Regions from separate parts of the Kitasatospora sp. NPDC057542 genome, predicted to be linked through region 1. Evidence: riboswitches for the same ligand, from Rfam matches in the RefSeq annotation. Region 1 holds a riboswitch; each other region holds the start of a gene.
What was found. Region 1 has a riboswitch for cobalamin ahead of ACFU7Y_RS34900 (prenyltransferase/squalene oxidase repeat-containing protein). Riboswitches for the same ligand answer to the same signal wherever they lie in the genome.
Positions count from the first base shown of each region.

Region 2: another riboswitch for cobalamin. It lies ahead of ACFU7Y_RS32435 (HoxN/HupN/NixA family nickel/cobalt transporter); the one in region 1 lies ahead of ACFU7Y_RS34900 (prenyltransferase/squalene oxidase repeat-containing protein).
Region 3: another riboswitch for cobalamin. It lies ahead of ACFU7Y_RS37805 (prenyltransferase/squalene oxidase repeat-containing protein); the one in region 1 lies ahead of ACFU7Y_RS34900 (prenyltransferase/squalene oxidase repeat-containing protein).
Region 4: another riboswitch for cobalamin. It lies ahead of ACFU7Y_RS14665 (ribonucleoside-diphosphate reductase subunit alpha); the one in region 1 lies ahead of ACFU7Y_RS34900 (prenyltransferase/squalene oxidase repeat-containing protein).

Region 1 is NZ_JBHVFE010000417.1:780-7,977, reverse strand. Features, by position in the region: gene ACFU7Y_RS34905 (hypothetical protein) at 1-1,409, opposite strand, end outside; cobalamin riboswitch at 1,542-1,618, opposite strand; cobalamin riboswitch at 1,696-1,840, shown strand; gene ACFU7Y_RS34900 (prenyltransferase/squalene oxidase repeat-containing protein) at 1,945-4,734, shown strand; gene ACFU7Y_RS34895 (hypothetical protein) at 4,731-5,852, shown strand; gene ACFU7Y_RS34890 (CbiQ family ECF transporter T component) at 5,857-7,083, shown strand; partial or broken gene ACFU7Y_RS34885 (energy-coupling factor ABC transporter ATP-binding protein) at 7,080-7,198, shown strand, end outside.
Region 2 is NZ_JBHVFE010000354.1:488-8,399, forward strand. Features, by position in the region: gene ACFU7Y_RS32405 (AAA family ATPase) at 1-482, shown strand, start outside; gene ACFU7Y_RS32410 (DNA-formamidopyrimidine glycosylase family protein) at 562-1,371, shown strand; gene ACFU7Y_RS32415 (putative quinol monooxygenase) at 1,492-1,818, shown strand; gene ACFU7Y_RS32420 (AAA family ATPase) at 1,889-3,898, shown strand; gene ACFU7Y_RS32425 (hypothetical protein) at 3,895-5,568, opposite strand; gene ACFU7Y_RS32430 (metalloregulator ArsR/SmtB family transcription factor) at 5,637-6,020, opposite strand; cobalamin riboswitch at 6,102-6,315, shown strand; gene ACFU7Y_RS32435 (HoxN/HupN/NixA family nickel/cobalt transporter) at 6,346-7,461, shown strand; gene ACFU7Y_RS32440 (EamA family transporter) at 7,463-7,912, opposite strand, start outside.
Region 3 is NZ_JBHVFE010000500.1:426-6,234, forward strand. Features, by position in the region: gene ACFU7Y_RS37780 (hypothetical protein) at 37-534, opposite strand; gene ACFU7Y_RS37785 (helix-turn-helix domain-containing protein) at 643-1,140, shown strand; gene ACFU7Y_RS37790 (GNAT family N-acetyltransferase) at 1,268-1,759, opposite strand; gene ACFU7Y_RS37795 (LysR family transcriptional regulator) at 1,858-2,799, shown strand; gene cobF (precorrin-6A synthase (deacetylating)) at 3,252-4,010, opposite strand; cobalamin riboswitch at 4,121-4,269, shown strand; gene ACFU7Y_RS37805 (prenyltransferase/squalene oxidase repeat-containing protein) at 4,368-5,444, shown strand; partial or broken gene ACFU7Y_RS37810 (hypothetical protein) at 5,474-5,809, shown strand, end outside.
Region 4 is NZ_JBHVFE010000093.1:8,459-16,370, forward strand. Features, by position in the region: gene ACFU7Y_RS14650 (glycosyltransferase family 2 protein) at 1-822, shown strand, start outside; gene ACFU7Y_RS14655 (glycoside hydrolase family 26 protein) at 828-1,904, shown strand; gene ACFU7Y_RS14660 (glycosyltransferase family 39 protein) at 1,904-3,583, shown strand; cobalamin riboswitch at 3,630-3,788, shown strand; gene ACFU7Y_RS14665 (ribonucleoside-diphosphate reductase subunit alpha) at 3,956-6,385, shown strand; gene ACFU7Y_RS14670 (ribonucleotide-diphosphate reductase subunit beta) at 6,406-7,401, shown strand; gene ACFU7Y_RS14675 (DUF397 domain-containing protein) at 7,464-7,748, opposite strand; gene ACFU7Y_RS14680 (DUF397 domain-containing protein) at 7,808-7,912, opposite strand, start outside.

The DNA of each region.
Region 1 (7,198 bases):
CTGCCGTAGCGCAGCGAGACGGTGTCGCCGAGGTGGACGGTGGTGGCCCGGGTGGCGGCGGTGGCGGTGGCACCGTCCAGGCTGACCTTCCAAGTGGAGGAGCCGCCGTTGGCCGTGCCGTTGAGCGCGGTGATGGTGCCGCCGCCGGTGGACGGGGTGACGGAGGTGACGCAGCCGCTCGGGGTGGCGGTGCCCGCCGGGTCGAGGACGTCGCCGAGGGTCGTGGTGGTGCCGGTGGGGGTGAGGGTGACGGCGCAGACCCTGAGCGCGCTGGTGCCGTCGTCGACGACCAGGGAGAGGCGGGCGGCCGTGCCGGCGGTGAAGTCGGTGGTGGCGGCCCAGGTGGGCTCGCCCGCGGTGGTCGGGGTGGGCGGGGTGGCGGTGAACCCGGCGCCGGCGACGGCGCGCAGGCCGTCGACGGAGGCGTAGGGCGACGGGCTGGTGTCGGTGGGCAGGTACTTGAAGCCGCCGCCGGGCTTGAACTGCTGGGCGATGAGGAAGTCGACCGGAGTCTTGCCGGTGCCGCTGGTGAAGTCGGCGCCCTGGGGGTTGATGCCGCAGGCGTTGAGGCCGGACACGGCCCAGCCGTTGGAGTCGGTGTTGACCCCGAACATGGCGTTGAAGGCGCCGGAGGCGGCGAGCTTGCCCTTGAGGAAGTTCTTGGCGGCGACGATCGCCGGGTCGGTGTTGGGCACGCCGCCTGCGCACAGGGAGGCCATGGCAGCGCCGGTCATGTCGATGTCGCTGCCCTGGGCGAGCGCCGTCGGGTCGCCCGCGGCCTTGCTGTAGTTCCAGCCGCCGTCGTTGTGCTGGTTGGCGCGCACCGCCGTGACGGAGGCGTCGATGAGCTTCTGCGGGGAGCGCTGGGCGCCGGCCTGGGTCTTGGCGCCGGCTAGGGCGAGCAGGCCGAAGACGGTGCCGTTGAAGTTGGCGGACGGCCCGTAGTAGCCGGGCTCGGCGCTCTGCCAGTAGGCGGTGAGGTCGGCAAGGAGATTGCGGCCGGGGCCGACGCGGGCGGGGTCGATGCCCGCGGCGTAGGCGTTGAGGATGCCGCGCTCGTAGTCCGTGGCCACGGGCGAGGCGCTGGGCCGGCCGGGGGCGGCGAGCTGGTTGCGGTACACCAGGCGGGCGTTCTTGGTGGTGTCCCCGCCGGGAGTGACGTCGGCGGCGGCCGTTCCAGCGGCGGCGAGCGCGCTGAAGGCCCACTCGTTGGAGAGCCCGCCGCCGGTGACGTAGCTGCCGTCGGCGGCCTGGAGAGACTTCAGGTACGTGACGCCGGTGCTCCTGGAGGTGGCTATCTGGGCCGGGGTGGCGGTCGCGTGGGCGGGGACGGCAGAGAGCAACAGGGCACCGGCCGCCAGCGCGACGGTGGTCGCCGAGGCAGCACGGGATGGGGTGAGGAGGGGCACGGGACAGGCTCCTTGGGGTGGCGGGCGCCGACCCTGCCCCGGAATTCCTGCGTCCACTCGGGGCGCGCGACTGCCGGAGCGGTCGCCGCCCGGATCGCGTGGGCCGGCTTTCGCCGTGGTGCACGGCCGGGCGGGCATTCGGGCTCGGGACGGCACGACCACCGCCCCACACCGCTGCGCGTCAGCCCCGGATTCGCACCGGGTTCCCCCACTCGGCCACAGCGGACGCTATCGCACGTCCCGTCGTCCGACGAGGTGATGTGAACGATCTGACGCCCCGTTGACTCCTCATCGGCCGCCATGGTCTGATGAACCGATTTTTTGCCCTCGGCATTCAGGGGAAGCCGGTCCAACTCCGGCGCTGACCCGCAACCGTGGACCCACCTGAGGGTGGGTGAGCCGGAATGCCTGGACCGGGGGTCTGTTCACAGAGCACTTGCGTCGTCGCGGACTACGACGCAGTCTTGGCGGCCCCCTTCCCGGGGTGCCGTGGGCTGCGCCGTTGCCTCCCGTGTCGACCGACCAGGGAGTCGCCGTGAGGGTCAGCAGCAATCGCACACGTCACAGAAACCGGGACCTCGCCTCCCTGGTGATCGCCGGAACCGTCGCGGTCGCCGCCTGCGGCACGGTCCTGCTCGGACACCCCGGAACCGCGGCAGCCGACCCGATCGAGCAGTGCACGGCAACGACGGGCGCGATCGTCGCCGTCGACTTCAGCCACTGGGGCGGCGGTGTCGTCCGGGGCTGCGACGCCCACCCCACGACGGGCATGAACCTGCTGCACAATGCCGGTTTCACCACGACCGGAACCGGACACGACGGACCCGCCTTCATCTGCCGGCTCGGGACAGGGACCTTCAACGGCGGCGTCCAGTACCCGACACCGGCCGAGGAGCCGTGCGTCAACACACCGCAGGCCACCGCGTACTGGTCGTACTGGATCGCCGAGCCCGGCCAACAGACCTGGTCCTACAGCCGGTTCGGGGCCGGCACGCAGAAGCCCAAGCCCGGCGAGGTGGAGGCCTGGGTCTACGGCGGCACGGACATCGGCGGCACCAGCGGGGCGCCGAGCTTCACTCCGGACTCCGTCCGCACCAAGAACGGCGGCCCCTCGCCCTCTGTGTCCCCTTCCGCGACCCCGAGCCCGACCGGATCGCCGTCCGCCACGGGTGATCCGGCGGCCGCCGCGGCCTGGCTGGCCGGTCAACTCGTCGGCGGCGATCACATGGAGAACTGGGCCGCCCCTGGGCCGGACTACCCCCGGACCGCCCTCACCGCCATCGCGCTCGCTGCCGCCGGGACGCAGGACCCGGCGCTGCGAAAGGTCATCGGCTTCCTCGCGGACCACACCGACGCGTTCCTGTACCCCGACGGTCCGACCGACAGGCCCGACACGAGGGCTGCCGCCCTGCTGGCCCTCGTCGCCGAGAGTACGGGTCGCGACCCCCGTGCCTTCGGCGGCCGGGACCTGGTTGCCGTGCTCACCGAGCACGTGTGCACCGTAGCTGGGGAGAACGGCAAGTGCACCGCTGCCGGGGACTTCCTCGGTGCGGCCTCGCCCTGGGTCCAGTCCCTCGGCGTCATCGCCCTCCAGCGCGCCGGCGTCGCACCGCCCGCCCCGGCGCTCGCCCGCTTCACGGCGCTCCAGTGCGCCGACGGCGGCATGGCCGGATCGATGATCGTCGCCGGTGACCACTGCGAATCCGACCCGCTCACCACCGGCCTCGCGGTCCTCGCCCTGCGCACGGCCCCCGGGTACGAAGCAGCCGCCAAGAAGGCCGCCGACCAGCTCGCGGCGAGCCAGCAGCCCGACGGCTCCCTTTTGCCGTATGTCGGCGCCCCCGGCGACACCACCAGCACCGCAAGCGCCGCCCAGGCGTTCAAGGCCACCGGCCAGGGCTCTCGCCGGGCCGCCGCCACCGCCTGGCTCGCCGCCCGCCAGGGCAAGGACGGCGGCTTCGGCCCGGACGCGTCGACCACTGATCCGGACACCGCCGCCACCGAGCAGGCCATCCTGGTCCTGACCGGCACCGATCTCACCAGCGTCCGGCACGATCCGGCCGGTGCCACGACCACGCCGACCCCGCCTGCGGGGAGGAAGCCCGACGCGGCCAAGGGGAGTGCCTACCTCACCGACCCGTCCCGTCTGATCGACGGTCACTACTACGAGGGGTTCCCGGCCTTCGCCGACTTCGGCCTGACCATCGACGGGGCCTACGCCCTCGCCGCGACCGGAACCGACGACGCCGCGCTGCGCAGGATCGTCGACTTCCTGGATCAGCAGGGCAAGGACGCCAGCGAGCGCACCGTCAACGACTGGACCGCGATCGGCACCGAGTACGCCGGCGGCGGGTCCATCGGCAAGGAGGCGCTGCTCGCCGAGGTGGTCGGCCGCAACCCGCGGGCCTTCGGCGGCCGCGACCTGATCGCCGCCCTCGCCGCGATGGTGTGCACCAGGGCCGACGCGAACACCGGCTGCGACGCCCCGGGCAACTACACCTACGCCACCTCGGTCTTCTCCCAGTCGCTCGCCGTCATGGCCCAGCTCCGGGCCGGGGACGCGACCGACGCTGCCCCCGCGATCGCCTACCTGAAGAGCCTCCAGCACCCGGACGGCTCCTGGCCGAGCCTGATCCCCGCCACCGGCGACTCCGACGTGGACAGTACGGCCATGGCCGTCATGGCCCTCGCCCTCGTCCCCGGGGACGAGGCCGCCCAGGCGGTCGACAAGGGGCTCGGCTGGCTCGCCGCGCGGCAGCTGCCCGACGGTGGCTTCCCCGGTGCGGCCGGCGACTCCACCAACTCGGCCGCGCTGGCCGTCCAGGGCATGACGCTGCGCCAGGCCACCTACGGTGGACAGATCGCCAAGGCGCTCGACTTCCTCGCGGGCCAGCAGAACGGTGACGGCGGGTTCAACGTCGCCTCCGGCGGGCAGCAGGGTTCGGACGTCCGGGCCTCGACGCAGGTCCTGGGCGGTGCCACCGGGATCTCCTTCGGCACGCTCTCCCGCAACCTTGGCGGAACGCCGACGCCGACGCCGACCCCGACGGGTACTCCCATCGGGACACCGACCGGTACGCCCTCCGGCACCCCGACGGGCTCGCCCACCACGACCGCGCCGATCCCGGTCACCGACACCCCCTCGTCCGGCGGTGGCGCTGCGTCCGGCGGCGTGCCGGGGCAGACCGGTTCAGGCAATCTGGCCAGCACCGGAAGCCAGGCACTGGCGCTGACGGCGGGCGCCGGTGCGCTGACCGCGCTCGGCGCCGCGGCCGTCCTCGTCGCCCGTCGCCGCATCGCGGCCACCCCGGGGCGGCACCGGTGAGCCGGGGACTCGGTGAACGGCTCGCCCGGCTGTCCGGGGCGGCGGCGCTGACCTCCGCGCTCGCGTTCGGCGGCGTCGCCGTGGGCGCGGCCCCGGCCGCTGCGGCGCCGTTGCCGATGGACCAGTGCACGACCACCTCCGGGGTCGTACTCGCCGTGGACTTCAGCACGTGGGGCGGACCGCTGCTGCGCTCCTGTGGCACCACGCCCACCACCGGGTACACCCTGCTGAACCAGGGGGGCTGGAAGACCACCGGCACCGGCCACGACGGCCCGGCCTTCATCTGCCGGATCGGCTACAGCGGTTTCCAGGGCGGCAAGCAGTTCCCGACCCCGGACCAGGAGAAGTGCGTCCTGACGCCCCCGGCCACCGCGTACTGGTCGTACTGGCACGCCGATCCGGGCCAGAACGAGTGGTCCTACAGCCAGCTCGGCGCGATGCTTTACCAGCCGAAGCCCGGCAGCGTCGACCTGTGGATCTTCGGCGGCACCAACATCGAGGGCACCGAGGGGCGTCCGACGTTCTCGCCGGACAGCGTTCGGGCGCACAATTCCAGCACCGGTGGGCAGCCGGCCGACCCGGGCCAGGGCGCCGCGGGCGGCTCCGGTGGCTCGGGCGGCTCCACGGGGGCGACCGGTACGAGCGGTGGTGGTGGCTCCGGCACCGGTTCGGGCGGCAGCACCGGCAGCACCGGCGGCTCCGGCACTACCGGTGGCACCGGGCGTGCCCCGGCTCCCGCCAAACCCCCGGCCGGCGGAGCCCGTCCGCCCGCGCCCGTCACGCCCCCGGGGAACGGCACGGCCGGTACCCCCGAGGACGGCGTCACCCCGCCGGGCGCCCCCGAGCCGACGCCGGTACCCGCCACACCGATTCCGGTCGAGCCGCCCACCGCGGCACCGACGGACACTGCGAGCGACCAGCCGACTGAGCAGCCCGCCATGGCCGCGCCGACGGCCACCCCCGCCGTGCCCGGCGGGGTGGTGGACGCCAACCCGGTGGCCGATGCCCCGCACGACTCAGGTTCGATGCTCCCCGCGGTGGTGGGTTCCGTCCTCGTCGTGGTCCTGGGCGTGGCGACCGTGATCACGGCGCGCCGCCGCCGGCGACAGGCCGAGTGATCCGGTGACCGCGCTCGACAAACACGCCGCCGCCCCGCCCACCGCCCCCGGGCGGGGAGCGGGTGGTCGGCGCAGCGCACGCAACCTGCACCCGCTGGCCTGGTGGGCGTGGGCGCTCGCCCTGGCGACGGCGGCCAGCCGCACGACCAACCCGCTGTTGCTCCTGCTCGTCCTCGCCGTGCTCGGCTATGTGGTGACGGCCCGCCGTACCGAGGCCCCGTGGGCCCGCGGCTTCACCTACTACCTCTGGCTGGCGCTGACGGTGGTGGCGATCCGGGTAGTCTTCCGGTGCGTCTTCGCCACCGGCATCACCCCGCACGACCACCTGCTCTTCTCCCTGCCGCACATCCCCACCCCGGCCTGGTACGCGGGGATCCAGATCGGTGGCCCAGTGTCCCTGGAGGCCACCCTCTCGGCGGCCTTCGACGGGCTGCGGCTGGCCTGCCTGATCTGCTGCATCGGCGCCGCCAACACCCTCGCGAACCCCAAGCGGGCGCTGCGGGTCCTGCCCGGCGCCCTGTACGAGCTGGGCGTCGCCGTGACGGTGTCGCTCAGTGTCGCGCCCCAGCTGGTGCAGAGCGTCCAACGCGTCGCCCGGGCACGGCGGTTGCGCGCCGGGCGGCGCAAGGGCGTACGCGCGCTGCGCAGCATCGTCGTCCCGGTCCTGGAGGACGCGCTGGAGCGTTCGCTCAGCCTTGCGGCCGCCATGGACTCGCGCGGCTACGGCCGCTCCGGCACGGCCTCACGCCGCTCCCGCCGGATCACCGGCGCGCTGATGCTGCTCGGCATGTGCGGCCTGTGCGCCGGGGTGTACGGGCTGCTGGACGGTACGGCGCCCGCCGTGCTCGGGCTGCCGGCCTTCCTCACGGGTGCCGTGCTCTGCGTGGCGGGCCTGCTGCTCGGCGGGCGGCGGGTGCGGCGCACCACCTACCGGCCGGACCGCTGGCGGGCCGCCGAGTGGGGCGTGGCCGGGTGCGGTGTGACCGCCGCCGTGCTGCTGTTCGCCACCGTCGGCTACGACGCCACCGACCTCAACCCCTCCCTCTACCCGCTGGCCTGGCCGACGCTGCCGCTCGTCCCGGTGCTCGCCCTGCTTCTGGCGGGCGCGGCCGGGATCGTCTCGCCGCCGCCCGGCCGGACGCCCGGATCCGCCGCCGTGCCGGGGCCGCGCCCGACGACGCGCCCCGGCGCCGCCACCACCGACCGCACGACCTCCGAGGTGAGCACGTGATCCGATTCGACCGGGTCAGCGTGGTGTACGACGGCGAGACCACGCCCGTCCTGCGCGACATCGACCTGCACATCCCGGAGGGCGAGCTCTGCCTCGTGGTCGGCCGCACCGGCGT
Region 2 (7,912 bases), on a different contig from region 1:
GGCGGCCCACCCCGACCGCGCACATCAGCCTGGACGACGTCCGCGAGTGGGTGCAGTCCGGCTTCGCCAACCCGCAGGCCGGCTGGAACAACTCCGCCGAGGCGCAGTACCGGCTGGCCCGCCGCACCTGCGGCTTCGCCTGCCGCAACTACCTGGCCAACGGCATCTCCTGCATCATCGACGACGCCGTCTTCCCGGACCGCCCGGCGATCGGCCTCGGCGGCTGGAAGCGGCACATCGGCCCCGGCATGATCCCGGTCGTGCTGCTGCCCAGCCTGGACTCGGTGCTGCGCCGCAACGCCCGGCGCAGCGGCAACCGCCGCCTCGGGGACGAGGAGGTGGCCCGCATCCACGGACGGATGGCCGGCTGGTACAACTCCGGGCTGCCGATCATCGACAACTCCTACCTGGACGTCGCCGGGACGGCCGCCGAGCTGGACCGCGTCATCCTGGCCCGGCTGATGGGCATTCCGGTCCGCTGACCTGCGGCGTCGCGGAGCTGTCGGAGCCGGCTGCGATGATGGACAGGTCCAGTCGAAGCGCCCGGAGGAGCTGACGCCCGTGCCCGAAGGCCACATCATCCACCGCCTCGCCGCCGAGAACCGGAAGGCCTTCGGTGGCCGCCCGGTGCGGGTCTCCAGCCCGCAGGGCCGGTTCGCCGACGAGGCCAAGGTGATCGACGGGCAGCTGCTCAGCGGTGCGGAGGCCACCGGCAAGCACCTCTTCCTCGGCTTCGAGGAGGGTGCCTGGGTGCACGTCCACCTCGGCCTCTACGGCGGCTTCACCTTCGGCACCGGCCCGGCGCCCGCGCCGGTCGGGCTGGTCCGGCTGCGGCTGGAGAACGCGGACGGCTACGCCGACCTGCGCGGCCCCAACACCTGCGCGCTCGTCACCGAGGACCAGAAGGCCGCCGTCGCCGCCCGGCTGGGCCCCGACCCGCTGCGCGCCGACGCCGACCCGGAGGCCGCCTGGCGCCGGATATCGGGCAGCCGGACGACCGTCGCCGCGCTGCTGATGGACCAGAAGGTGCTGGCCGGGGTGGGCAACGTCTACCGGGCCGAGGTGCTGTTCCGCCACGGTATCGACCCGCACCGGGCCGGGCGCGACCTCACCCGCCGGGAGTGGGACGTGATCTGGGCCGACCTCGTCGCCCTGATGCGCGAGGGCGTCACCGCCGGCCGGATCGACACCGTCCGTCCCGAGCACACCCCCGAGGCGATGGGCCGCCCGCCCCGGGTCGACGACCACGGCGGCGAGGTGTACGTCTACCGGCGGGCCGCCATGCCCTGCCTGGTCTGCGGCACCGAGGTGCGGACGGAGGAGCACGCCGCCCGCAACCTCTTCTGGTGCCCGACCTGCCAGGCGGTGTGAGCGGGGCCCGGCCCCGTGTCGTAGGCAGCCCTCTGACCTGCGACGATGGACGTCGTGCGCGCCGAGCCGCGTGCCACTGTCCGCACTGCCACGTGTGAACGTGGAGCGAAAGGAAGTCCCATGATCTTCATTACGGTCAAGTTCCCGGTCCGCCCCGAGCGCGCCGACGAGTGGCTGAGCCTGGTCGACGAGTTCACCCAGGCCACCCGCCGCGAGCCCGGCAACCTCTTCTTCGAGTGGTCCCGCAGCGTCGACGACCCCAACGAGTTCGTCCTGGTCGAGGCGTTCCGCGACGGCGACGCGGGCAAGGAGCACGTGGAGTCCGCGCACTTCGCCAAGGCCATGGAGGAACTGTCGTACGCGGTGGCCGCCAAGCCGCGGATCGTTTCGACCGAGATCCCCGGCCTGGACGGCTGGGCGGAGATGGGCGAGATCACCCCCCGGTGACACCCGAGGGCCCCTCCGGCCGGGTGCCCAGCCCGTAGGCTGGGGCCGACCGGCCGGAGGGAGCAGGCGGATGGAACGGCACGAGGTGGCCAACACCGTGTCAGGTGCCACGGTGGGCGGCCACGTGGTGCAGGCCCGGGACATCGGGTCGGTGCACTTCCACGAGCGGGAGCCGCTGCCGAGGCCGCATCAGATCCGGCCTCCGCATGGTCCCTTCGTCAACCGGGAGCCGGAACTCGCCGCGCTCGCGGAGGCCTTGGGTCGGGTCGAGGAGGGCGGACTCGGGGTCGTGGTGTTCACCGGCCTCGGCGGGGTCGGGAAGACCGAGCTGATCGCCAAGTTCACCGAGGACCACCGGGAGCACTTCCCGGGCGGGGACCTCTACGCCGACCTGGAGGCCTACCGGCACCAGGGCGGGGTGGACCTCCCCGAGCTGCTGGCCGGCTTCCTCCGGGCCCTCGGCACCGAGCCGCCGGCGGTGGAGGCCGAGCGGTTCACAGCCTTCCGCACCGCCACCGCCGAGCGCCGGTGCCTGTTCTTCCTGGACAACGTCGAGCACGCCGCGGAGGTCCGCGCACTGCTCCCGTCCAGCGGGCTGGTGGTGGTCGCGAGCCGGCGGCGGTTGCCCGCGCTGCGGACGGACGGCGCGCAGGTGCGCCGACTCGGGCCGCTGAGCGCGACGGCGGGCGCCGAACTGGTGCGCGGCTGGGTGGGCTCCGGGCGGGGCACCGACGGGGAACTGGCGGAACTGGTCGAGCTGTGCGGCGGGCTGCCGCTCGCGCTGAACGCGGTCGGGAGCCAGCTGCTGGACCGGGACAGCCTGCCGGTCGGCCGGGTGGTGGCCGAACTGCACGACCGGGAGGGCGGGTTGGCGGTGCTGGAGGACGAGGAGAACGATCTCGGCGCGACGTACGACCTGGTCTACGAGCGGCTGTCGGCACAGGGGCGGGCGCTCTACCACCTGATCGGGGTGCACCCCGGTCCCTTCGTGTCCGCCGAACTGGCACGTGCGGTCGGCGTCGAGCGGGCCGAGCGGGCGATCAAGGAGCTGCGTGGCGTCCACCTGCTGGACGAGGTGGTGGACGACGACGACCGCGAGAACCGCTTCCGGGCCCACGACGTGGTGCGGCTGCACGCCTACGGTCGGACGCGGGAGCTGTCCGACCGCGGGGAACTCCTCGCCGGTGTGGTCGCGTACTACCGGGGCCGGGCGTCGGTCGCCGACCGCGCGCTGGCCGGGAAGCGGCTCCGTCTGCAGGACCGGAGCGGTGACGACCTGCCCGGCTTCCCCTCCGGGACCGCGGCCCTGGAGTGGCTGTACGCCGAACGCGCCAACTTCCGTGCGGTGGTGGAGGAGGCGGCCGCGCAGGGGTGGCACGGCGAGGTGTGGCGGCTCTGCGAGTCGCTCTGGCTGCTCTACCACGGCCGGAAGCTCTACCAGGACTGGATCGCGACCCACCGGCTCGGCATCGAGTCGGCCCAGTGGGACAACCGGCCGGACGCCGTGGTCCGGATGCGCAACCAGCTCGCCCGCGCCCATTACGAGCGCAAGGAGTACCGGCTCGCCGCCGAGCAGTTGGCGCTCGCCACGGAGCAGGTGCCGCTGGTGACCGACCGTCAGGTGGTCGGGGTGCTCTACGAGACCGACGGCCTGCTCTGCCTGGCCGACGGCCGCCCGGGCGACGCGGTGGAGCGGTTCACGCTGGCCCTGGCGGAGAACCGGGGCGACGACCACGGCGAGATCGTCCAGAGCTACAACCTGGCGCAGGCGCTGATCGCCGACGGGCGCGCCGAGGAGGCGCTGACCGTGCTGACCGGGGCCACCGGGCGGGCCGTGGCCACCGGGGACGACGACATGCTGATGAAGCTGCCGCTGGTCCGCGCCCGGGCCCACCGGGCGCTCGGGCAGCTGGATCTCGCCGTCGCTCACGCGCAGGACTGTGCCCGGCAGGCCGAGAGGCGGAGCCAGTACGCGAAGGAGGCGCAGGCGCACACCCTGCTCCTCGCCCTCGCCGAGGAGCTGGACGACGCGGGGCTGGCCGAGCGCAGCCGCGAGCGGCTGCGGCAACTGGCGGGTTAGGGCCCCGTCCGGAAGGACACCCGGGTGTGGTGCCGGCCGGTGCGGACGGTGAGCCCGTGCTCGGGCAGGCCGGCCGGGTCGCCGCCGTCGGCGAGCCAGCAGGCCACGGCGGAGCCGAGCAGCAGCGGGTCGATGCCGGGGTCGGGGCAGCCCCAGTCCGGTTCGGCGCGGGCCTCCAGCAGCAGGCCGGTGCGCAGCCGGAGCAGGTGGCGGGCCGGGCCGAGGGCGGCCACCGCGACGGCGAGGCCGGGGAGTTCGGCGATGGTGTCGGCGAGCCAGCGGGTGGCGGGGCGTTCGGCGTGCACCGCGGTGCGGGCGAGGACCTCGGCGGTGTAGCGCAGGGCGTCGCCCGGGTGTTCGTCGGTCAGGGCGTGGAAGCCGCGCGGGGTGTGGTCGTTCGGGTCGAAGGGGTAGCGCCGGAGGCTGACGTCCGTGCCCCCGCTCGTGCCCTTGACGTCGTACGCGGTGGGCCCCTCGGTGGCCGCGGGGCATGGAACGGGCCTGGGGTAGGGCAGAAGGGCCGGTTCGTCCCGGGGTTCGTCCAGTCCCTCCAGGAAGGAGTAGAGCAGCGGGCGCAGCAGCCGGGCGGACTCGCCGCGGTGGGCGAGCGATCGGCCGGTGATGTCGCTCAGATCGGCCGGGTCCCGGGCCAGGACCAGTTCGAGTTGGGCGGCGAGGTCCCCGTCCGGGTCGAGGACGGGTGCGGCCTGGCCGAAGGCGTAGCTGGGGGAGCGCGGGTCGAGTTCGGCGGCGCCGGTGGCGACGAGCATGGTGCGGTGGTCCAGGGCGGCGCCGTAGACGGTGACCGAGCCGTGGTCGCCGATCACGCAGTCGGCGGCGACGAGTGCGGCCTGCCAGCCCTGGTGGGGCGGGATCAGGCGCAGGCCCATCCGGCGGGCGTCGTCGAGCAGCGCCGCGGGGTCGTGGCGGCTCCACACGTTGGGGTGCAGGACGACGGCCACCGTGTACTCGTCGGCGGGCAGTTGGCGGACCAGCCGCTGGGGCAGGTCGGGACGGCGGCCGAATAACGAGTGCTCGCTCCAGGTGGAGCTGACGACGACGAGCCGTCGGCCGCCGGTGGCGCCGAGCGCGGCGCGGTAGCCGTCACGGGAGCGCCGGCTACCGAGCATCCGGTCGAAGCACGGGTCGCCGACCACCTTGGCGACGTCGAGCGCCTCGGGGCAGGAGACCCGCAGCCGGTCCAGCTGTTCGGGGTGGGAGAGGCCGAGGACGTCCACGAACACCCGTCCGTGGTGGGTGAGTTCGTTGCGGGACAGGCCGGCGGCGCTGATCGTGTCGCCGGTGGACTCGGTGACCAGGCGGTTGTAGCCGGCGCCGTGCGGGAGGACGACGAGGCGGGCGTCCAGACGGTGCATGGAGGAGTGGACGGCGCAGGCGACGGCCAGGTCGAAGTGGCGACGGACGGCGTCCTCCCAGTCCAGCACGGTGAAGCCGGGCAGGCCGTGGAGGTACTCGTCCAGGGCGCGGTCGGCGAAGGCGGAACCGGGGTTGACGGTGAAGTAGAGGTCGATGCCGTGCGGGCTCAGCAGGGAGAGGACGTCCAGGACCCGGGTGGCGGAGGTGAGGGTGCGGGCGACCGCCAGCACGCGGGCCTTGACCGGGTCGGTGTTCCAGCGGTCGGCGGGCCAGGCGTGGGGGTGGGACGGCACACCATGATCGTACTGGCAGGGGCCGCCTCCGGCGCGCCGCACCCTTCCCGGGCCGGCGCGGGAAGGAGTCAGCCCGCGGCCGCGCTGGGTTCGTGGTGCTCGGCGGCGGCGCACTCGTCCAGGAGGGGGCGCATGGCCTCGTCCACGAGCCGGTAGCGCACCACTCGTCCGTCCCGGTCGCCGGTGACCACGCCTGCCGTGCGGAGCAGCCGCAGGGCCTGGGAGACGGCGGGGTCGCGCATACCGGTGGCGACCGCGAGGTCGGTGACGGCGAGCGGGCCGGCCCGGTGGAGGGCGAGCAGCAGGGCGAGCCGCCCGGGGTCGGCGAGCAGGGAGAACCGCTCGGCCCAGGACCGGACGTGCGCGGGGTCGCCGATCGCGGCGATGGCCTCGCAGACCCGGTGCCCGTCGATGGTGCGGTGGCCCGCGCGGTCGGCCGGTACGAGATGCATGCGGACATTCTTGCAGGCGCTCCGCTGTGATCCTGGACACCTGCGCAGGTGCGCAGCCTTGCACGGGTCGGGCCCGGCCCCTACGGTGTAGCCCGCCGTGGTGCTCGGGAAGACCGGTGACGGACCCTCAGGGGTCCCAGCCCGGAGCGGCCCTCGCCACTGTGATCGGGTCGTTCCTCCGCCTGCGGAGGAACGTCGTCCGTACCCACGGAGCCACTGGGCGCCTCGCGCGCCTGGGAAGGCGGGTACGGGCGTCCCGTAAGCCAGGAGACCGGCCACGGCATCTCACGAGGTTTTCCACGAGGTGCTGGAGCGTGATCCGCAGATGACCCTGCCCGAAACCGTTGCCGCCGGGGCGAAGGCGGCCCCTTCCGTCCTGCCCACCTTCAGATGGCGGCGCGAGGACACCGTCCGTACGGCCGGGTTGATGGTGGTGATCCTGGCCATGCACGTGGTGGCCTTCGGGACGCTGATCTTCCTGGTCGCACCCGAGAAGTACGCGGTCGGCACCCAGGTCTTCGGGGTGGGCCTGGGTATCACCGCGTACACCCTCGGCATGCGGCACGCCTTCGACGCCGACCACATCGCGGTGATCGACAACACCACCCGCAAGCTGATGGCGGACGGCAAGCGGCCGGTCTCGGTGGGCTTCTGGTTCGCCCTCGGACACTCCTCGATGGTGGTGCTGATGGCCGCCCTGGTGGCGGGCGGCGCGCAGTTGGCGAACACGCTGATGGACGACGAGTCGACCACCCACAAGTGGCTCGGGATGGTCGGTACGACGGCCTCCGGCGCGTTCCTCTACCTGATCGGCGCACTCAACCTGGCGGCGCTGCTCGGCATCCTCAAGGTGTTCCGGGCGATGCGGGCCGGGCGGTTCGACGAGAAGGAGCTGGAGGCGCACCTCGACTCGCGCGGCTTCATGGCCCGGGTGCTGAACCGGGCGACCCGTTCGATCACCCGGCCCGGGCAGATGTTCCCGGTGGGCATGGTGCTGGGCCTGGGCTTCGACACCGCGACCGAGGTCACCCTGATGGTGATGGCCGGCTCGGGTGCGGCCTCCGGCCTGCCCTGGTACGCGATCGCCTGCCTGCCGCTGCTGTTCGCCGCCGGGATGAGCCTGTTCGACACCCTGGACGGGACGTTCATGAACTTCGCGTACCAGTGGGCCTTCGCCAATCCGGTCCGGAAGGTGTACTACAACCTGACCATCACCGGTCTGTCGATCGCGGTGGCCTTCATCATCGGCACCATCGAGCTGGTCGGGGTGCTGCACGAGAAGCTCGGTCTGACCGACCCGGTCACCGGGTTCATCGCGGACATCTCGCTGGACAACGTCGGCTACGCCATCGCCGGGCTGTTCGTGGTGGTCTGGGCGATCGCGATCGGGTACTGGAAGCTGGCCCGGGTCGAGCAGCGCTGGACGCCCGGGAACTCGTGACTCAGGTGGCCGCGAGCAGCAGCGTGCCCGCGACGGCGAGCCCGGCGCCGACCGCCTGGACCGGGCGCAGCCGCTCCTTGAACACCCCGCGCGCCATCAGTGCGGTGACGACCGGGTAGAGCGAGGAGAGAACGGCGGCCACGGCGGCCGAGCCGCGGTGCGAGGCCATCGCGTAGACCCCGTTGGCGGCGACGTCGGCGAGCCCGGTCGCGGTGAGTGCGGGCAGTTGCGTCCGTACGCCGGGCAGCAGTTCGGCCGTCCCGCCGGAGCGGCGCAGCCCGGCCAGCAGGACGGCGCCACCGACGGCCACGTTGCAGACCCGCTGGACGCACAGCACCAGCAGCAGGCCGCCACCGGTGGAGGCGTGGGCGATCAGGGCCATCACGGTGCCGAAGCCGAAGGCGGCGGCGACGGTGAGCAGCAGCGCCTTGCGGGCCGCACGCGGCCCGCC
Region 3 (5,809 bases), on a different contig from region 1:
TCTCGATCCGCTGCGGGCCGAGAGGCCGGCGGTCGCCTACGGCAGCCGGGCGTGCTCGGCGCGGCTCTCGGCGATGCGCTGCTCGGCGAGGGCGCGGGCCCGGTCGCGGTCGTGGCCGGTGAGCCTGGCGAGGATCGCCGCGAGTGGCCTGACCCTGCCGAAGCCGCCCCAGTGGCCCTCGGGGATCTCGGTGGGGAAGACCCAGATCCGGCCGGGGTCGCGCGGCCAGGCGCCGTCCTCGGCGTCCAGGATCGCCTCGGTGACGTCGGCGATGACGCCCGCGCGCTTCCGGGCGTCGAGCTGGCCCTCGGGCACGGACGGGACGACCTTGTAGCGCGGGGCGTCCGCGATCTCGCCGCCGACGTAGACGGCGGCGGGCCGGTGCAGGAAGAGCCAGGACACCGAGCGGGTGGCCGGGTCGGCGGGGTCGAAGCCCTCGTGGCGGATCAGGATCTCGGTGATGCGGTTGAGCAGGGCCGCTTCCGCCTCCGGCCGCAGGGCGCCGTCGGGGATGTGGACGTCGAGCATCGGCATGGCCGTCGCCTCCTGGATTTAATTTCTCAACTCAGCTGGATCGGAGCCTAGCCGGGACTGAGTGGAGATTGTCAACCCAGGTGCTTCGGGGCGGTCTAGGATCGAGCCATGGCGGAGCAGCGACACCAACGACGGATCGACCCGGCGAACTGTTCGGTCGGGCGTGCACTCTCGGCGGTCGGCGAGCGGTGGTCGCTGCTGATCGTGCGGGAGGCCCTGGACGGTGTCAGCCGCTTCGGGGAGTTCCGGACCCGGCTGGGAATCGCCAGCAACCTGCTCTCCACGCGGCTCGACGGCCTCGTCGCCGCGGGTGTGCTGCACCGGGTGGCGTACCAGGAGCCCGGCGACCGGCAGCGCTTCGAGTACCGCCTCACCGAGAAGGGCGTCGACCTGAGGCCCACCGTGATCGCCCTGCTGGAGTGGGGCGACAAGTACCTCGCGGACGAGGAGGGCCCGTCGGTCGTCGTCCGGCACGGCACCGCCGACGGCCACGGCTGCGACGAACCGGTCACTCTCGTCCTGACGTGCGCCGCCGGACACACCGGCCTGCCCCCGGACTCCGTCTACCGCAGCCCGGGCCCGGGCGCCCGCTTCCTGCCGTCCTGAGCGGCCCCGCCACTGGGCCGGTCCGCGCGGCGACGTGCCGTGGCCGTGGCAGTGTCCCTGCCCGGCCGGCCGTCCGCACCCGCGGGCGGCCCCGAGGTCGGGCCCGGGACTTCAGCCCGGTTCGACTTCAGCCCAGTTCCATGAGGATGTCGGCGCGGGCGTAGTAGTCGGCCACCGGGAGCCGGTCGCGGGTGATCCTCACGAACCCGGCGTCCTCGTAGAGGTGGACGGCGGGGGCCAGCCTGCTGTTCGTGCCGAGGAACAGCCTGGCCGCGCCGAGTGCCCGGGCCCGGCCGATCGCCGCGGCCACGAGCCGGCGGCCGATTCCGCGCCCCTGCGCGCCGGGGGTGACGGCCATCTTCGCCAGCTCGAACACGGCGTCCGGGTGGGCCAGAAGCGCAACGCACCCCACGACGGTTCCGCTTCCCGGCTCGCGGGCCAGGAGCACGTCGCCGCCCGGGTCCACGATGCGGCCGAACGGATCCCCGAGCACGGCCCGGTCCTCCTCCTCCAGGGTGAACAGCTGTGAGATCCATTCCTCGTTCAGCGCGCGGAACGCGTCGGCGTCGCTGGGCGAGGCGATCGAGGAGACCACGGGCGGTGCGGACGCGTACGGCATGGGGCGGGTTCCTTCCCTGGACGACACCACGTCAGCCTGCGACTGCGCCGACTCATGTGTCCAATACGTACACCGGCCGCCATCCATAGGCTGGAGATATGGATCAGCGAATCGAGCTCCGGCATCTGCGCTACTTCCTGGCGCTGGCCGAGGAATTGCACTTCGGCCGCGCCGCCCGCCGGCTGCACATCGCCCAGCCGGCCCTGTCCCAGCAGATCAGGCAGCTGGAGAAGATCGTCGGCGTCGAGCTGTTCCGGCGGACGTCCCGGAGCGTGCGCCTCACGGACGCCGGGATGACGTTCCGGCCGCGGGCGAGGGACCTCCTGGGCCGGCTGGCCGCCGATCTGGACGAGGCCGGCCGGGTCGGCCGCGGCGAGGCCGGCCGCCTGGACGTCGCCTTCATCACCTCCGCCGCCGCGATCGTCAGCGAACGGCTCCGGGCCTTCTCCCTCCGCCGCCCGGACGTCCAGGTCAGGCTGCACGACGGCTTCACCGTCGACGTCCTGACGGCCCTGGAACGCGGCACGGCCGACATCGGGATCGTCCGTGATGCCGAGGAACGCGACGACATCGACCTCGCCCTCCTGACGACGGAACGGTTCGTCGCGGTCGTCCCCGCCGACCACCCCGCCGCGGAGGGAGACCGGGTGGAAGCGGCGGCGCTGGCCACCGACCCCCTGATCCTGTTCCCGCGCTCGGCGGGAGCCCGCGCGTTCGACGTGAACACCCAGCCGATCCGGGACACCGGCAACGACGTCCGGGTCGTACAGGAGTGCTCGAACTGGCACACCGTCATCATGCTCGTCGCCGCGGGCCTGGGCGTCACCATTGCCCCCCACAGCGTCACCACGCTGCTCCCCGCGGGCGCCCGGCGCCTCGAACTCGACGGGCCGTCCGCCATGAGCCGGGTCTTCCTGGCCACCCGCCGAGGAGACGACCGGCCCCTCGTGCGGGCCTTCGTCGCGGCCTCCGAATCCGTGGCGGGCCGGGACGGACGGTCGAACGACGCGCCCTTGATGCTGTCCTTCACCGCGACGTAGGCCTTGCGCCCGTCCGGGCTGACCGCCACCGAGGCGGGTGACGCGTCCAGTTCGACGGTCCGCGGGACACCCGGGACCGGCCCGCCGGACGTGCCGGTGACGGCGCCGGCGGAGCCGGACCCGGCGAGAAGCAGTGCCGCACCCGCCGCCAGGGCGCCTGACCAACGGGCCTTCGGCAAGAGCGAGTGCCCGTACGAGGTGTGGCTTCGGTGAGGCACACGAAGGCCGCAGCCCTGCGGGAGGGCTCCGATCCGTCCGTGCCGGTGACGATCGGACCGCTGGCACCCGGTGCGGGAGTGGTGTGCACGGGAACCTCCAGGACGTGCGGTCCGACCAAGGCCCGCCCGGCGGGCAGCAGCGGCCCGGAGCCCCGCTCCGACCGGCGGACGACGTGTACGTTCCGGAACCGCTGACGCGCCGCGCCGCCCCGCTTCCGGGGCGGCGCACGCCGGTCAGTCAGCCGATCGCCGCAGAAGGTAGGTGTCCATGATCCAGCCCTTGCGCTCGCGCGCCGACTCGCGCAGTTCGCGGATCCGCGGGGCGGCTTCGGCCAGCGGGCCGGCGACCAGGATCTCGTCGGGAGTGCCGAGGTAGGCGCCGTAGTGGATCTCCAGCCCCTCGGGGTCGATCCCGCTGAAGGCGGCCCGGCCGTCGAGCATCACCACCACGTCGTCCACGTCCTCGGGGAACCCCTCGGCCAGGCGGCGGCCGGTGGTGATCTGTACCGGGCGGCCGACCCGGGTCAGCGTGGTGCGGTGGCGGGCGGCGAGCGCGGACACACTGCTGATGCCCGGGATCACCTCGTAGTCGAACGCGACCGTGCCGCGGGCCCGTACGTCGTCCACCACGGCGATGACACTGTCGTAGAGGCTCGGATCCCCCCAGACCAGGAACGCGCCCGTCTCGCCCTCACCGAGGTGCTCGACGGCCAGCTGCTCGACCAGGTCGGCGCGGCGGACGCGCCAGTCGTCCACGGCGGTCGCGTATGCCGGGGTGGTGCGGTCCCGCTCCGCGTCCGGCGCTTCGACGAGCCGGTGCCCGGGCCGCCCGTGCTCGGCCAGGATCCGGCGACGCAGCCGGATCAGGTCCTGCCGTTCCTCGCTCTTGTCGAGGATGAAGAAGACATCCGTGCGGGCGAGTGCCTTGACCGCCTGCAGGGTGAGGTGGTCGGGGTCGCCCGCGCCGATGCCGATGACGAAGATGTGCCGCATGAGAGGCATTCTGCCGTCCGAGACACCCTGATCACGCCGGCAGCCGGGAGGAGCGCGTCGCGAAGCCGGGTATGGACCACCGTGACGTGACGCACGAACCCTTGACCGGATCTTTTCCGTTTCGCCATGATGGGCCGTCAAGTAGCGACTCCGCCGATGGGGGAAGTCCGGTCCGAATCCGGCGCTGACCCGCAACGGTAGGCCTCCGGCTCCACGTCGGCGGCGAGCCCGATTACCCGTCGGCGGAGGTGTGTCGTCCCCTCCTCCCGTCGTGGTCTGCGGGCCGGAGCTCCGAGGGCTGCCCGGCGTGTCGCCGACGTCCTCCGGGCCCCTGCGTCCAGGCCCGGAAAGGCACCCATGCCCGCGCTCCGCCGCACTCTCGGTCTGCTCGCGATACCCGCCCTCGCACTCGCCACCGCGCTCCCGGCGGCCACCGCCGCCCACGCCGCGCCCGCCGCCGCGACCTCGTCCCCGACGGTCCGCCCCGACGCCGCCGCGGGCGGCTGGCTGGCCCGCCAGCTCGTGGACGGCGACCACTTCGAGTCCGTCTTCAACGGGACCGCCTACCCCGACCAGGGCCTGACCGTGGACGCCGTGCTGGCCTTCGCCGCCTCGCACAGCTCCGACGAGGCCGCCGCGAAGGCCACCGCCTGGCTGGCGAAGCCCGAGATCATCAGTGGCTACCTCGGCGACGGCACCACCGAGGCCTACGCGGGCGCGACCGCCAAGCTGCTGCTCGCCGTCGAGGTCCGCGGTGGGAGCCCGACGGCCTTCGGCGGCGTCGACCTGCCGGCCCGCCTGCGCTCGCTGCAGACCGCCGAGGGCCGTTTCTCCGACCGCTCCCAGTGGGGCGACTACAGCAACGCCTTCGGCCAGTCCCTCGCCGTGATCGCCCTGCACCGCACACCCGGTGACGCTCCGGCGGCGGCTGTCGACTTCCTCGCGAACAGCCAGTGCGCGGACGGCGGCTTCCCGGTCTCCTTCGGCCAGGCCACCTGCACCAGTGACCCCGACGCCACCGCACTCGCCGTCCAGGCCCTCGCCGCCACCGGTCGCGCCGCCAAGGCGAACACGGGCCTGGGCTGGCTCACCGCCCACCAGAACACCGACGGCGGGTTCGCGGCGGCCGGGGCGAGCGCCTCCAATGCCAACACCACCGGCCTGGCCACCCAGGCGCTGCTCTCCGGCGGGCGCCTCGTCGCCGGCCTCAAGGGCTGGAGCCGGTTGGTCACGTTCCAGCAGGGCTGCTCCGCCGACCCGGCGGTCCGCGGAGCCGTCGCCTATGACGCGTCCGGCTTCAACGCGGGCAACGGCGCCCGGGCCACCGCGCAGGCCGTCCTCGGCCTCGCGGGCACCCCGCTGGCCACCCTCTCCGCTTCCGGGGCCCGCCCCGATGCCCCGACCCTGGCCTGCCCGGCCCCGGTCGCGCGCTGAACGAGCCTGACACCAGGAGGATTTCACCGATGACCGACACTCTCACCGCGGTCCGCCCGGCCCGCCGTACGCTCGGGTCGATCGCCGCCGCGGCGGCCCTCACCGCCGGACTGCTCGGCGTCTGCGCCGTCCAGGCCCCGCAGGCGCAGGCGGCCGCCTGCACCGGCACCACCGGAGTCACCGTCGTGGTCGACTTCACCGCCGTCGGCGGCGGCATCCAGACCGGCTGCGCGCTCGGCGACCCGGCCAGTGGCCTGGCCGCGCTGACCGGCGCCGGATTCTCGTACGCCTTCCACCCGCGCTACCCGGGCTTCGTCTGCACCATCAACGCCCTGCCGACGACCTGCACCAACCCGACCGGCAGC
Region 4 (7,912 bases), on a different contig from region 1:
CTGTTCTACCGGACCGTCCAGGTCTCCCGGCAGCGCAACGACGGCGCCATCTGCGTGGGCAGTTGCGCGATCTACCGGCGCGCGGCACTGGAGGAGAACGGCGGCACCACGCTGATCGGCCACTCCGAGGACGTGCACACCGGCTTCGACCTGCGCCGCCTCGGCTGGGACCTCCAGTACATTCCCGTCGCGCTGGCCACCGGCGTCTGCCCGGACAACGTGGGCGGCTTCTTCAACCAGCAGTACCGCTGGTGCACCGGCTCGATGAGCCTGCTCGGCAGCAAGAAGTTCTGGCAGACCAAACTGCGGCCGGTCACCCGGGCCTGCTACCTGTCCGGCTTCTTCTACTACATCCACACGGCGCTGTTCACCGTCGTCTCACCCCTCATACCGATCGTCCTGCTGCTCGCCCGCCCCGACCTGATCCGCTGGGAGAACACCGCGCTGGTGCTGCCCGGCCTGCTCTACGCGACGATCATCTTCCCGCTCTGGCACCGCAACCCCTACCGGCTGGAGGCCTGGGCCGCCCGCATGATGTACGGCTGGGCGCACGTCTTCGCCATCTGGGACATCGTGCGCCGCAACCGGATGGCCTGGCAGCCGACCGGCTCCAGCGGCGCCAAGAGGAACAAGACCCGTCGGTTCTGGATCGGCGTCATCGCCTGGGGCGGCGGAACGGCCCTGCTCTGGGTGCTGCTGAGCATCTGGCGGATGCTCACCATGGGACCGCTGAACTTCGCCCTCGTCCTCGCCTCCGGCCTCTTCTACGCCACCATCGTGGGCCGGGTCCTCGTCCAGCCGCGCCCCACGGAAGCAGAGTGATCGCCATGACCGCCCACCTCCGGCGGGCCGGCCGGCTCCATCGCCGGCTGGCGCTCCCGCTGCTGACCGCCGCCGGCCTGCTGCTCGTCACCGCGTGCGGCCCCGAGGATCCCGGCTTCGCGATGCAGAAGGACCTGGCCCAGGCCGCCCCCACCGCTCCCGGCGCGACCCCCGGCGGCGCCGCACCGGCGGTGCCCGCCCAGCCCAAGGCCCTGCCGTCCGGCGTCCCGTACGACGTCACGCCGCTGCTCAAGCCGAGCCACAAGTACCTCGGCGCCGCCCTGCCCGACGTCCCCGCCACGATGGACGCGCTGCCCGGCTACAGTTCCGCGATCGGCAAGCAGCCCAACGTCCTGGAGTACTACGCCCACTGGAAGGGCGGCTTCGACACCGCCGGCGTGCGCCGGATCCACGAGGCCGGGGCACTGCCCTTCATGGCCTGGGAGCCGCACGACCGCTCGCTCGCCTCGATCGCGGCCGGCGACACCGACGACTACGTGCGCGGCGTCGCCAAGGCCGTCGCCAAGCTCAACCTGCCGATCGCCATCAGCATCGCCCACGAGATGAACGGCGACTGGTACCCGTGGGGCCGTCAGGCCGCCACCCCCCAGGACTTCGTGGCCGCCTGGCGCCACGTCCACGACCTCTTCGACCAGGCCGGCGCCACCAACGTGATCTGGGTCTGGAGTCCCAACATCACCGACCCCGCACCCAACACCCGCCTGGCGCCGTACTACCCCGGCGACACCTACGTCGACTGGGCCGGCATGACCGGCTACTTCACCCGCACCGGGCCGAAGACCTTCGACGCCCTCTACGGGCCGACCATGGCCGAGATCCGCACCTTCTCCAACAAGCCCTTCTTCATCAGCGAGACCGCCTCCGAGCAGGGCAAGCGCCAGCACGCGGACATCGACCAGCTGTTCTCCGGGCTGGAGGCGCACGACGACATCGTCGGCTTCGTCTGGTTCAACATCGTCAAGCGGGCGGACTGGCGGGTCGAGGCCGTCCCGGACACCCTCGCCGCGTTCAAGCAGCGCGTGTCCGACCCCCGTTACGGCTTCGACATCCGGAACCCCTGATGAGCACTGAATCCGACTTCCCTCCCGTCCCGCACGGCCGCTCCGCCCAGGACCGCCCCGCCCACGGTCCGACCGCCGAACCGGACCCCGACCCCGCCGGGCCCCGCACGGCCGTGGCGGTGGACAACCCCGACGGCGTCGAGCTGGCCCCGTACACCATCCCGCGGGTCCCCGCGATCGGCTGGGACCCGGGCCCCAGCCCCCGCCGCCGCTGGATCGCCCGCGGCCTGCTGGGCGCCGTCCTGACCGTCCAGGCCGCGCTCTCGCTGCGCCTGCTGGCCGCCGCGCACCCCGACGAGGCCGCCGCCATGGTCTCCGGGCGCCAGCAGCTGGCCCACCTGCTGCACGGCACCCCGGTCACCACCGACCTCGTCGACCGGGTGCACGGCTCGCCCTGGCTCTACCCGCCGCTGGCCGGCGCCGCCGCCGACGCCAACGGCATCTGGGGCACCCGGCTGCTCAGCCTCGGCTTCGCGCTGCTCACCACGGTGCTGCTGTACTCGCTGACCAGGCGGCTGTTCAACGAGCGGGTCGCCATCTGCGCCATAGCCGTGTACGCCGTCCTCCAGTCCACCGTCGTGGTCGGCTTCTACGCCGCGCCCGAGTCCCTCGCCGTACTACTGGTCGCCCTCGCGGCCTGGACCACGGTGTTCACCGCCCGCCGCCACCCGGCCCTGGCCCTGCTCGCCGCCCCACCCACGGCACTGGCCTGCGCCGTGGCCTACTCCGCGGCCTTCGCCGTCCCCGCGCTGGTCGCCCTCGCCTTCGCCTGCGCCCGGCCGTACCACCGGGCCGGGCCGGCCGCCGTGCGCGCGCTGCTGGCGGCCCTCGGCACCCTCGTCCTGCTGCTCCCGTTCGGCACCCTGGGCAAGGTCGCCGGGTGGTCGCCCTCGCACGGCAACGCCCCCGGCTCTGCCGGCTCGATCCTGCTCGGCACGCTCCAGTGGGCCGGTCTGTTCACCGTCCTCGCGGTGGCCGGCACCATCGCCTACGCGCGCCGCGAGCAGATGAACGAGCACGACGCGCCGGAGAAGGACGCCGTCCCCACCTCCCGGAGCCGGCGCGCCCTGCTCGGGGCCACCCTGACCGTCACCGCCCTGCTGATCCCCGCCGCCCACCTGTGGACCGGCACCTCCGGCGCGCTGTTCCGCCACCTCGGCTACGGCATGCTGCTCGCCGCCCCGCTCGCCGGGGTCGGCCTGACCCGGCTGGTCGGTGCCCACTTCCGCCATCCCCAGCTCGGCATCCTGGTGTGGGTCGCCCTGCTCGCCCTCGGCCTGGAGCAGTCCGCCCTGCGCTACCAGAACGGGCCCGACTCCGGCCGTCTGCTGGCCGTCCTGCGGGCCCACACGCAGCCCCAGGGCCGCTACCTCACCGAGGTCGACGGACTCGCCGAGTACTACCTCGGCAGCGTCTCCAAGCCCGAGCAGTGGGTCTCCGCGCGCACCGGCACGGAGTACCGCGACGGGGCCGGGGTCCAGCATCACGGCGACGACGGCAGCGCGGCCGCGATCCGGGACGGCTGGTTCACGATGGTCGTCCTCGACAGCACCGCGCCGAGGGCCACCGACCGGGCCCTGAGCGAGGCCCTGACCGCCGCCGGGCACTACCGGCTGGTCGCCCAGTTCACGTCGCCGACCGGCGATTCGAGTACGTACAAGGTCTATCTCAAGCACTGACCGGCCGCCCGGCCCACGCACATCTGCGACACGACAGGCACAACATATGGTGCCGCCGCAGTCTGGCGGCACTACATGTATGCTCACTCCTGCTGTCGATGCAGGGGAACCCGGTGCGAATCCGGGACTGCCCCGCAGCGGTGTGCGGGCGGCTCCAGCAGCCGTCCCGCGAGTCCGATTACCTGCCGGACAGCGTGCGCCACGGCCCTCCCGCAGAGGCCGCGCCGGCACCAGCAGTACCCCTCCGGGCCTCGCGGGCGGGCCGGGGAGTAACCGTCGCGCGACGCCGTCTGCGTTCGCGCCGTGCTCCCCTGCCCAGATCGGCCCGGTACCCCCGATCACCGCCGCCGATCGCCGCCAGGAGAGAGCGCCTTGACCATCGCCGCCTCAGCCACCCTGCCCGCCCAGGGCTCCGGTACCGCCTTCACCGACCCGACGGTCTCCGACCCCGGCGGCGCCCTGCTGCGGCTGCTCACCGACCGCAGCACCGACCTCACCGAGGTGGACCCCGGCCATGTCGCCGCCGCCGCGCTGCGCGGCCGCCACGCCGGCTCGGACTTCGCCGAGCTGCGCGGGCTGGCCGTGGACGCCGCCGCGTCGATGATCGCCGAGGACCCCCAGTACTCGAAGCTGGCCGCCCGCCTGCTCGCGCTGGAGATCGTCGACGAGGCGACCAGCCAGGGCTCGGTGTCCTTCTCCGCCTCGATCGCCGTCGGCCACGCCGAGGGCCTGATCGGCGACACCACCGCGGCCTTCGTCGCCAAGCACGCCGCCGCCCTTAACGGGCTGATCGACGCCGCGGGCGACGACCGCTTCGAGTACTTCGGCCTGCGCACCGTGCAGTCCCGCTACCTGCTGCGCCACCCGATCACCCGCAAGGTGATCGAGACCCCGCAGCACTTCCTGCTCCGCGTCGCCTGTGGCCTGGCGGTCGGCGACAGCGAGCAGTCGGTGCGCGAGGTGGCCGAGCTGTACGGCCTGATGAGCCGCCTGGAGTACCTGACCTCCTCGCCGACGCTCTTCAACTCCGGCACCCGCCACCCGCAGATGTCGAGCTGCTACCTGCTCGACTCCCCGCTGGACAACCTGGACTCGATCTACAACCGCTACGCGCAGATCGCCCGGCTGTCCAAGCACGCCGGCGGCATCGGCCTGTCCTACTCGCGCATCCGCTCGCGCGGCAGCCTGATCCGCGGCACCAACGGCAAGTCCAACGGCATCGTGCCGTTCCTGCGCACCCTCGACTCCTCCGTCGCCGCCGTCAACCAGGGCGGCCGCCGCAAGGGCGCGGCGTGCGTCTACCTGGAGACCTGGCACGCCGACATCGAGGAGTTCCTGGAGCTCCGCGACAACACCGGCGAGGAGGCGCGCCGCACCCACAACCTCAACCTGGCGCACTGGATCCCGGACGAGTTCATGCGCCGGGTCAACGCCAACGAGGACTGGTCGCTGTTCTCCCCGGCCGACGTGCCGGAGCTGGTCGACCTGTGGGGCGCCGACTTCGACGAGGCGTACCGCAAGGCCGAGCTGGCCGGCAAGGCCGTCCGCACCATCCCGGCGCAGACCCTGTACGCCCGCATGATGCGCACCCTCGCGCAGACCGGCAACGGCTGGATGACCTTCAAGGACGCCTCCAACCGCGCCGCCAACCAGACCGCTCTGCCGGGCCGCACCGTGCACTCCTCCAACCTGTGCACGGAGATCCTGGAGGTCACGGACGACTCCGAGACCGCCGTCTGCAACCTGGGCTCGGTCAACCTCGGCGCCCACGTGGCCGCCGGGGCCTGCGCCGACGACCTGCTCGGCGCCATGGACTGGGAGCGGCTGGACGCCACCGTGCGCACCGCCGTCACCTTCCTCGACCGCGTGGTGGACATCAACTTCTACCCGACCACCGAGGCCGGGACGTCCAACTCCCGCTGGCGGCCGGTCGGCCTGGGCGTGATGGGCCTCCAGGACGTCTTCTTCAAGCTGCGGCTCGACTTCGACTCCGCCGAGGCGAAGCAGCTGTCCACGCTGATCGCCGAGCGCATCATGCTCACCGCGTACGAGCGCTCCGCCGACCTGGCCGAGCAGCTCGGCCGCCACGAGGCGTACGGCGAGACCCGCGCCGCCCGCGGCGAGCTGCACATCGACCACTTCCCGACGGCCGCCCCGCAGTGGGCCGACCGCTGGACGGCGCTGCGCGCCCGGATCGCCGAGACCGGCCTGCGCAACTCGCTGCTGCTGGCCATCGCGCCGACCGCGACCATCGCGTCCATCGCCGGCGTGTACGAGTGCATCGAGCCGCAGGTGTCCAACCTGTTCAAGCGCGAGACGCTGTCCGGCGAGTTCCTCCAGGTCAACCCGTACCTGGTGCGCGAGCTCAAGGAGCTCGGCGTCTGGGACCAGCAGACCCGCGACGCGCTGCGCGACGCCAACGGCTCGGTCCAGGAGCTGAACTGGCTGCCGGCCGAGGTGCGTTCGCTGTACCGGACGGCCTGGGAGCTGCCGCAGCGCGCGCTGATCGACCTGGCCGCCGCCCGCATGCCGTACCTGGACCAGAGCCAGTCCCTGAACCTGTTCATGGCGGCGCCGACCATCGGCAAGCTCAGCTCGATGTACGCCTACGCGTGGAAGGTCGGTCTGAAGACCACCTACTACCTGCGTTCGCGCCCGGCCACCCGCATCGCCCAGGCCGCGCCGGGTGCCGCCCGCGCCGCCGCGCCGGTGCCCGTGAACACCCCCTCCCTCACCCCGGAGCAGGAAGCCGCCATCGCCTGCTCCCTGGAGAACCCCGAGTCCTGCGAGGCCTGCCAGTGAGCACCCCTGAAGACCGCAAGATGCTGCTCGACCCCGGCTTCGAGCTGACCCTGCGCCCGATGCGCTACCCGTCGTTCTACGACCGGTACCGCGACGCGATCAAGAACACCTGGACCGTCGAGGAGGTGGACCTGCACTCCGACGTCGCCGACCTGGCGAAGCTCAGTGAGGGCGAGCGCCACCTGATCGGCCGGCTGGTCGCGTTCTTCGCCACGGGTGACTCGATCGTCTCCAACAACGTGGTGCTGAGCCTCTACAAGCACATCAACTCCCCGGAGGCGCGGCTGTACCTGAGCCGGCAGCTGTTCGAGGAGGCCGTGCACGTCCAGTTCTACCTGACGCTGCTGGACACCTACCTGCCCGACCCGGAGGACCGCAACGCGGCCTTCGCCGCGGTGGAGAACATCCCCTCCATCCGCCAGAAGGCCCAGTTCTGCTTCAAGTACATGAACGCGGTCGACCACATCGACTCGCTGCAGACGAAGGAGGACCGCCGCGCTTTCCTCCTGAACCTGATCTGCTTCGCGGCGTGTGTCGAAGGCCTGTTCTTCTACGGCGCGTTCGCGTACGTGTACTGGTTCCGGTCGCGCGGTCTGCTGCACGGCCTGGCCACCGGCACCAACTGGGTGTTCCGCGACGAGTCCATGCACATGGACTTCGCGATGTCGGTCGTCGACACCGTGCGCGAGGAGGAGCCCGACCTCTTCGACGACGAGATGGCCAAGCAGGTCACGGAGATGCTGGAGGAGGCCGTCGAGGCCGAGCTCCAGTTCGCCCAGGACCTGTGCGGTGACGGCCTGCCCGGCATGAACACCGCCTCGATGCGCGAGTACCTCCAGGCTGTGGCCGACCAGCGCCTGGCCCGCCTGGGCCTGCCGATCCGGTACGGCTCGGCCAACCCGTTCGGCTTCATGGAGCTCCAGAACGTCCAGGAGCTGACCAACTTCTTCGAGCGTCGCGTGTCGGCGTACCAGGTGGCCGTCGAGGGCTCGGTCGCCTTCGACGACGACTTCTAAGAGGTCGGATACGACAGTGGTGCCCCGCACGGCCGCAGCCCGTGCGGGGCACCACTGTTGTTTCAGTCGGTCGGAAACTCCCCGGACTTGACCCCGGCGAGGAAGGACGCCCAAGCATCGGCCGCGAAGACCAGCGCCGGCCCACCCGGCTCCTTCGAGTCCCGGACCGCCATTGCCGCCGACCGGGTCTGGGCCTCAAGACAGTTCCCGCCCTGCCCGCTGTAACTGCTCTTGCGCCACTCACCTTCAGGGACGGCTACGACCTCGGCCACTTCTACGCAATCGCTCTGCGCGCCCGAGTACGACGACTTACGCCACACGATGCCTCCGAGACCCACCGCGATCACGTCTCGCCTCCACAGACCAGTGACGCTAGCCCAGCCACATTCAAGCGATCGAGACGTATCTACCTATCCGAGAGTTCTCCGGCCTTCACGCCCCGAACGAACGCGGCCCAGGCATCGGCAGTGAACGCCAGAGCTGGCCCACTTGAGTCCTTCGAGTCCCGAAC